Regions from separate parts of the Pseudogemmatithrix spongiicola genome, predicted to be linked through region 1. Evidence: riboswitches for the same ligand, from Rfam matches in the RefSeq annotation. Region 1 holds a riboswitch; the other holds the start of a gene.
What was found. Region 1 has a riboswitch for S-adenosylmethionine ahead of metF (methylenetetrahydrofolate reductase). Riboswitches for the same ligand answer to the same signal wherever they lie in the genome.

Region 2: another riboswitch for S-adenosylmethionine. It lies ahead of Strain318_RS04110 (homoserine O-acetyltransferase family protein); the one in region 1 lies ahead of metF (methylenetetrahydrofolate reductase).

The regions. Positions count from the first base shown of each region.
Region 1 is NZ_CP130613.1:402,242-406,314, forward strand. It holds gene metH (methionine synthase) at 1-1,169, opposite strand, end outside; gene metF (methylenetetrahydrofolate reductase) at 1,166-2,086, opposite strand; SAM riboswitch at 2,122-2,197, opposite strand; gene Strain318_RS01830 (Vgb family protein) at 2,277-3,599, opposite strand; gene Strain318_RS01835 (hypothetical protein) at 3,648-4,073, opposite strand, start outside.
Region 2 is NZ_CP130613.1:918,446-922,518, forward strand. It holds gene Strain318_RS04100 (helix-turn-helix transcriptional regulator) at 1-68, opposite strand, end outside; gene Strain318_RS04105 (hypothetical protein) at 178-1,356, shown strand; SAM riboswitch at 1,418-1,491, shown strand; gene Strain318_RS04110 (homoserine O-acetyltransferase family protein) at 1,603-2,637, shown strand; gene Strain318_RS04115 (homoserine dehydrogenase) at 2,634-3,614, shown strand; gene Strain318_RS04120 (trans-sulfuration enzyme family protein) at 3,601-4,073, shown strand, end outside.

The sequences.
Region 1 (4,073 bases):
ACCTCGAGCGCCTCGTCGTAGCGATTGCCGATGATCAGCTCGGCGAACTTCTTGGAACCCGTGACGTTCGTGCGCTCGCCGACGTTCACGAAGTTCGAGTCGGGGCCGATGACCAGGGGCTCGAGACCCGAGAGGCGCAGGCGCTTCGGAATCTCGGGAATCGTGCGCGGCGGCAGGCCCTTCACCGCCTCGGCGATCGCCTTGATATGCGCCGGCGTCGTGCCGCAGCAGCCGCCGACCACGTTCACGAGGCCGCTCTCGGCGAACTCCTTCAGAATCGACGAGGTGTAGGCCGGCGTCTCGTCGTAGCCGCCCATCTCGTTCGGCAGGCCGGCGTTCGGATGCACCGTCACGTAGCAGTCGGCGACGCGCGCGAGCTCCTGTACGTATCCGCGCAGGTCCTTGGCGCCGAGCGCGCAGTTGAGGCCCACGCTGAAGGGCTTGGCGTGCATCACCGAGTTCCAGAAGGCCTCGGTGGTCTGGCCGGTGAGTGTGCGGCCCGAGGCGTCGGTGATGGTGCCGGAGATCATCACCGGCACACGCTCGCCGCGTTCGTCGAACACGCGTTCGACGGCGAAGATCGCCGCTTTGGCGTTCAGCGTGTCGAAGATCGTTTCGATCAGGATGATGTCGGTGCCGCCGTCCAGCAGGCCCTGCGTGGACTCGGCGTAGGCCTCCACCATCTCGGCGAAGGTGATGTTGCGCGCGCCGGGGTCGTTGACGTCCGGCGAGAGCGAGGCGGTGCGATTGAGGGGGCCGAGCACGCCGGCGGTCCAGCGGGGGCGTCCGTCCTTGGCCTCGAACTCATCACATAGATGGCGCACTAACCGTGCGCCTTCCGTGTTGAGCTCGCGCACGATCTCCTGCATGCCGTAGTCGGCCATCGAGATGCGCGTCGAGTTGAACGTCGCCGTCTCGATGATATCAGCGCCGGCTTCGAGGTAGGCGCGGTGGATGCCGCCGACCACATCAGGCCGCGTGAGGATCAGCAGGTCGTTGTTGCCCTTGAGGTCGCGCGACCAGTCGGCGAAGCGCGAGCCGCGGTAATCCTTCTCGGTGAGCCCGTAGGTCTGCACCATCGTGCCCATCGCGCCATCGATGATCAGCAGGCGATGCTTGGCTTCGGCGTGGAGGGCCTCGATGCGAGAGGCGCGGGTGAACGTGCTCATGATGCCGCCTCCGTGCCCCGGTCCGCCTGCACCGTGCGTGCGCGAAGGCCGAGCAGGTGGCAGATGGCGTACGTGAGGTCGGCGCGGTTGAGCGTATAGAAGTGGAACTCCTTCACGCCGGCCTGGGCGAGCTGCGTGACCTGTTCGGCGACCAGCGACGCGGCGACCAGCTTGCGGGTCTCGGGATCGTCCTCGAGCCCTTCGAAATGCTTCGCGAAGGCGCTCGGCACGCTCGCGCCGGCGACCTTCGCGAACTTCGCCGTCTGCGTGAAGTTCGTGACGGGCATGATGCCCGGCACGATCGGCGCGGTGATGCCGGCCTTGCGGGCGCGGTCCACGAAGCGCAGGTAGGCCCAGTTGTCGAAGAAGAACTGGGTGATGGCGCGCGTCGCGCCGGCGTCGAGCTTGCGCTTGAGGTTGTCGAGGTCTTCCTGCGGCGACTTCGCCTCGGGATGCACCTCAGGATACGCAGCGACCGAGACCTCGAAGTCGCGGCGCTTGCGCAGGCCTTCCACGAGCTCCGCGGCGTAGGCGTAGCCACCCGGGGTGGGGAAGTAGGGCGCATCGCCACCGGGGATGTCACCGCGCAGCGCGACCACGTGGCGGACGCCGGCGTTCCAGTAGTCGTCGGCGACGGCGTCGATTTCCTCGCGCGTCGCGGCCACGCAGGTCAGGTGCGCGGCCGGCACCAGGGAGGTCTCCTGCAGGATGCGATGCACCGTGTGGTGCGTGCGCTCGCGCGTGGAGCCGCCGGCGCCGTAGGTCACCGACACGAAGTGCGGCGTGAGCGGCGCGAGCCGCTGGATGGACTTCCAGAGCGTGGCCTCCATCTCGTCGGTCTTCGGCGGGAAGAACTCGAAGGAGATCTGGAAGGGCGCGGGGGCGGGCGCGGCTGCGCTGGCGGAGCTGGCTGTCACGGTGGTTCCCAAAAGCACGAAGGCCCGGAGCGAGGAGGCGCACCGGGCCGGCGCTTTAGCTGAATGTTTAACGTGGCCGCAAGTTGCCTCGAAATCGCCACGGAATCGGTTGTGGACTATATCCTAGCATCCGGATGAACGGATGGCAAGGTGGCCGGTCTCGGCGCGCCATGGCGCGCGCGGGCGCGCGCTACGGCGCGCGGTGATACAGCGGCGTCGTGGCCGGTGCCGGGAAGATCGCCACGTCGTCGCCGAAGCCGAGGATCGACGCGGAGGCAATCGTGCGCTGCGGCACCGTCGGCGAGGCCGGCGTGCTGTTCACGTCCAGCTGTGTCGGTGCCAGGCGCACGAACTTCGACTGCTCATGCCCGATGAAGAGCCCGCCGGCGTTATCGAAGGCGAAGCCCTTGGGCATCGTGAACTGATTGAAGTAGAGGATGCGCGTGGGCGTCGCGGCCTGCGTGCCGGTCGCAGCGACCACCGACGGCTCGACACGGTACAAGGCCTTCTCCTCGAAGCTGCTCACCCAGAGTTCGCCGTTCGGGCGGAAGGCCAGATGGAACGCGCTCAGCGCGGTGGCCCCTGGCGTCGGCGGCGTCGGCGTGGTGAACGCCACGGAGAGATTCGCCGCCGTCGTGATCGTCGTCCCCAGGCGCGCGGCGTCATAGCGGCGCAGGTGTGTCTGGTCAGCCACCCACAGATTTCCCGCCACGTCGAAGGCGATGCCATTCGGGTTCGTGAGCCCGGTGATCTGCACCGTCGGCGACACCGTGCCCGAGGTCAGCAGTTGCGCCGGCGTCAGGCGCACGATGCGGCCTTGGCAGCCGAGGCTCATCCACAGATTGCCGTACGGATCGAAGGCCAATGCGCCCGGGCCGAGGCAGCTGAGGCTTGCGATGTTGATGCTGCGTTCCGCGACCGGGTTGCCCGTGCCGGAGAGCTGTGCGGACGCGTAGCGCATGAGCGCGGGGTCGCTGTTCGACTGGCCGCGCACCCACAGGTTGCCCTGGCGATCGAACGTGACGCCGGCACCGCCGCGGGTGCCTGCGGTCACGTTGGGCGCCAGGGTCGCGGTGGCCGCCAGCTGCGAGGTGGAGAAGCCCAGCGTGTAGTAGCCCGCACCGAACCAGAGATTGCCGCTGGTCGGGATCCGCGCGTACGTCACGTTGGTCGTCGCGCTGCGCGTGTCATACACGCAGACGCTGCGCGGCAAGGTCACATCGCCGTGTACCGCGTCGATGAGCGGGTCCGTGACGGAGACGGCGGACGCGTTCACCGTGTAGATGCCCGAGGCGATGCCCGTGAAGGTCTGCGTGGCGCTGAGCGCGAAGCTGCCGCCGGGACCGCTCACCGTCACTGCAGCCGTCTCGCCGTCGGGAACACCGGACACCGAGACGGTGAGGTTGCCGGTGCCGCCTTCGGTGCAGGGCACAGGCGGAATGGCCTCACCGCAGGCGGCGATCAACAGGGCGCCGCTCGCGGCGACGGTCGTCAGCAATGGAGAACGCGGCATACTCGGAGTCTGTGAATCGTGCAGTGGCCGCGCAATCGCGGGGCGCGGCTATCCAAACAATGGACGCAGTAGCTGCGGGGCGGTCACGAGTACCCCGAAGCGCAGCAGCCGGCCGCCGAGGCAGGTCGCCACGAAGGGCAGGAATGGCAGGCGCACCAGGCCCGCGCCGATCGCCGCGAGATGAAACGGCGGCACGCTGAGCACGGCGCTCAATCCCAGCACGCCGATCCCGTAGCCCGGCCGAGCCTCGAGCATCGCCATGGCGCGCGCGACGTACCTTGCCCCCACGCGCCCGACCGCGCGGTCTGCGTGTCGACCCAGCGCGTACCATGGCAACTTCGCGGCCACGTGGCCGAGCGTGAACGCGAGCCCCATCGCAAAGGCCAACCAGCGCGGCATCACGAGGCCGATGGCCAGTGCGGTCGCCTCGGCGAGGCCAATGGGCAGGATGCCCGTGGCGATGCCGGCCGCCGC
Region 2 (4,073 bases), 520 kb from region 1:
TCGGCGCGGAGGACCGCGAGCCGGTTATGGATGCGCGGACCTTCGTTGGATGCGCTTGATGTCTTCATGGTGCACGTAATGTTGTATACATACAACAAAATGTCAACATTATTGGATGGAAGGTATTGTAACAACTACTGCATGAACGGAAGTCGTTGTGTCTGCTACCTTTAGGGCGTGACGCACACCGTTCTCCCCCCCGCCGACTGCGCCGCGCTCGTGCCCGAGCTGCTCGAGACCCGCAACCCAAACGTCTGGGTCTATCGCTATTCGCACCCGCAGGCCGGGTGGACGCTCTCGATTGCGACGCACGCGCCGCCGGGTTCCGGCAAGCTCTCGTTGGGCGGATTCCGCATCGCGCCGCTGGAACGCACGGAGTCGCCGGGGTTCACGACCGACCGCGAGAGCATCGCCCTCGCGATGGGTATGGAGGAGAAGGTCCACTGGTCACGCGTGATTCGCGTCGGCGGGCCGTTGGCGTTGCGCGACCTCACGCGGGTGGTGGGCGGCAAGTGCGTGCTCGCGCCGACGCCGGAATCGCGCGTCGGCAATCCCCGCGACGCCGAGATGCTGGCCTGGGCGGCGGAATGCTTGGCCGACTGCGAGCGGACCGCGGGTATCCATATCACGACGGGGCAGGATCTCGGACACGGCCGCATGCATGGCGGCGCGATGGGATCGCTGGAGTTCCTCAATGCGCGTTTCGCGGGCAGCGTCGTCGCCGACACGTCGGTGCCGACGGGTGAGGGCAACTACCAGATCCTGCACGGGATGCTGCGGGCCTTCGGATTGCCGCTCGAGCGCACCACTGTCGGCTTGATTGGCTGCGGCAACATCGGCATGCACATCATCGCGCAGCTGCGGCAGCACGCGGGCGTGACGATCCTCGCCTGCGAATCGCGGGACGAGCGCCGCGCCGAGTTGGAGGCGATGGGCATCCGCACCTGGGGCCCGGAGCGGAAGCAGGAGTTCCTTGCGCTGCCCATGGACGCGTTGGTCGTGAACGCGGCGGGCGCGACGCTGGATTCCGTGTCCGTGGCCGCATGCGCGGCGAACGCGCGGTTGAAGGTCGTCTGCGGCAGCGAGAATCTCGTGATGCCGGACCAACATCGCGGGGTCGAGACGCTGCGCGCCGCGCAGAAGGTGTACGCGCCCACGGAGCTTGGCGGCATGATGGGCTATCTCACCGCGGTGGAGCAGTATCTCGCGGTGATCGAGGGCAAGCGCTTCGAGGTGGCGACGATGCTCGAGGCGGCGAAGCGACTGGAGGTGGCGGGGTACGAGACGACGGCGCGCATCATCGCGGGTGGGCATCGCGAGGATTTCGAGACGGCGGTCACGGCGTTGTACGCATGACGGGACACTGGGCGCCGACGCCTTGACGTGCGCGTCGGCGCCCGATAGCCTTCCCATCACAACCGAAGCCCGTGGTGATTTGCCGCGATTGCCGCCACGCTAAACAAAGTGCTAAAACGCTACGAGCCCGCGGCGACCCCGTGGGTTTTTTCGTTCACACGGTGTCGCTTCCGGACCGTCCCCTGCGGCCCTCTCGATCGAGAGGGCCTTTGCGTTTCGCGGTGTCCTTTCATCCGTGGAGCGCCTGTGTCCCCGTCCGCCATCCCGCCGCATCCCTCGTCCGCATCGCGTGCGCCGCAGCGCCTCGCGTTGCCGCCTCTCGCGCTCGACAGCGGGCGAATGCTTCGCGATGCCACCATCGCGTACCACGTGGACGGTGCGCTCAACGCCCGCCGCGACAACGTCGTGCTCGTGTTGCATGCACTCACCGGCTCGGCTGATGCTGCGGGCGATTGGTGGGCGCCGCAGATCGGGCCCGCGCGCGCCATCGATACGACGCGGTGGGCCGTGCTTGCGCCAAACCTGCTCGGCTCGTGCTACGGCAGCTCGGGACCGAGTAGCATCGACGGATTCCCGGTGCTGACGGTGCGCGACCAGGCGCGTGCGATCGCCGTGCTGCTGGAGCGCCTCGGCATCGAGCGCGTCGCGCTCGTGGTCGGCGGATCGCTCGGCGGCATGGTGGCGTTGGAGTTCGCGGCCGGCTTTCCCGGCCGTGCGCTGCGGGCCTTGGTGTTCGCGGCGCCGGCGCGACTCGGCGCGGGTGCGATTGCATGGTCGGCGGTGCAGCGGCAGGCGCTCGCGTTGGGAGGCGACGCGGGACTGGCCTTGGCGCGGCAAATCGCCATGCTCTCATACCGAACGGCACCGGGGCTCGATGCCCGATTCGGCCGCGAGCGCGGTCGTGACGGCAGCTTCCGTGTGAGCGAGTGGCTGGCGCGGCACGGCGAGCGACTCGTGGCGCGCATGGATGCCGAGACGTATCGCACGCTCATTGACGTGATGGACACGCACGATGTCGCGGGCGATCGCGGGGGCATCGGCGAGCGGCTGCGGGCCTCGCGCACGCAGTTCACGGGCGTCGGGATTCCCGGCGACCTGTTCTGCGACGCCAGCGAAGTGCAGGCGTGGGTCCGTGCGGCCGGCGGCGCGTATCGGGAACTCCACTCGGTGCATGGGCACGACGCGTTCCTCATCGAGCATGCGCAGGTGTCCGCACTGCTCCGCGAGGCGTTGGGCGAGTCCGCGACTGCTGCGGCGAGCGCGGTGGAGGTGGCCGCATGACGTCAGTCGTGAAGGTCGCGGTGGCCGGCTGCGGCACCGTCGGTGCGGCGCTGCTTGACTTGCTGGAGCGGCATGGCGAGGCACTGCGGCAGCGTCGCGGTGTGCGCTACCAAGTCACGCGCGTGCTGGTGCGGGATGCCGATCGCCCGCGCGCGGTGTCGGTGGACCGCGCGCTGTTCACCGATCGCGTGGACCACTTCCTTGAGACTCCCGCGGACATCGTGGTCGAAGCCATCGGCGGCACGACGGCGGCGCGCGCCGTCGCGCATGGCACGTTGGTGCGCGGCCGGCGATTGGTGACCGCCAACAAGGCCCTGTTGCGCATCGAAGGGCCGGCGCTGGATGCGCTGGCCCGCGCGCATCGCGCGGCCGGTGCCACGCTCGACTTCGAGGCGGCGGTCGGGGGCGGCGTGCCGGTGGTGCGCCTGCTGCGCGAGTCGCTGGCCGGCCACGGACTGCATCGCATCCGCGGCGTGCTCAACGGCACCACCAATTACATCCTCTCGCGTGTCGAGCAGGGCGTCCCGTTTGCGGACGCACTCGCGGCGGCGCAGCGGGCGGGCTTCGCCGAAGCCGATCCCACGCGCGACCTCGACGGCACCGATGCCGCGGACAAGATCGCCGTGCTGGCGTGGCTGGGCTTCGGCGTGGATCCGGCGGCGCTGCGCGTGCGCGCGACGGGCATCGATGCGTCGTTGGCGCTCGAGGCGCGCGCGGCCGCGCGGCGTGGACGCGCCGTGCGCCTCGTCGCGACCGCTGTCCGCATCGGCGACGGCGTGCATGCCACCGTCGCCCCCCGCGTGGTGCCGCGCGGGCATCCCTTCGCGCAGGTGCGCGACGAACAGAACCTCATCCAACTCGAGAGCGAGAGCGCCGGCACGTTGACCGTGGCCGGTGCGGGCGCCGGTGGCTCCGCCACCGCGTCCGCCGTCCTCGCCGACATCCTTCGCCACGGAGCCACCAATGCCGCATCCTGAAACGCTCGCCATTCGCACGCAGCATCCGACCACGCCGAACCGCGAGCACTCGGTGCCGCTGTTCCTCACGTCCAGTTTCGTATTCGACGACGCCGAGCAGGCGCGCGCGCTGTTCGCGGAGGAGCTCGAGGGGCCGGTGTATAGCCGGTACTCGAATCCCAACACGGACGAGTTCGTGCGCAAGCTCTGCCTGCTCGAAGGTGCGGAGGACGGAATTGCCACCGCGTCCGGCATGAGCGCTGTGTTCACGGCGATCGCGTCGCTGGTGCACTCGGGGGACCACATCGTCGCGGCGCGTGCGCTCTTCGGCTCCTCGCACCAGCTGCTGACGCGGGTGTTTCCGAAGTGGGGCGTCACGCATACCTACGTGGACGGCGGCGAGGCGGAGGCCTTCGCCGACGCGATCACGCCGGCGACCAAGCTCATCTTCGTCGAGACGCCGTCGAACCCCGGCCTCGA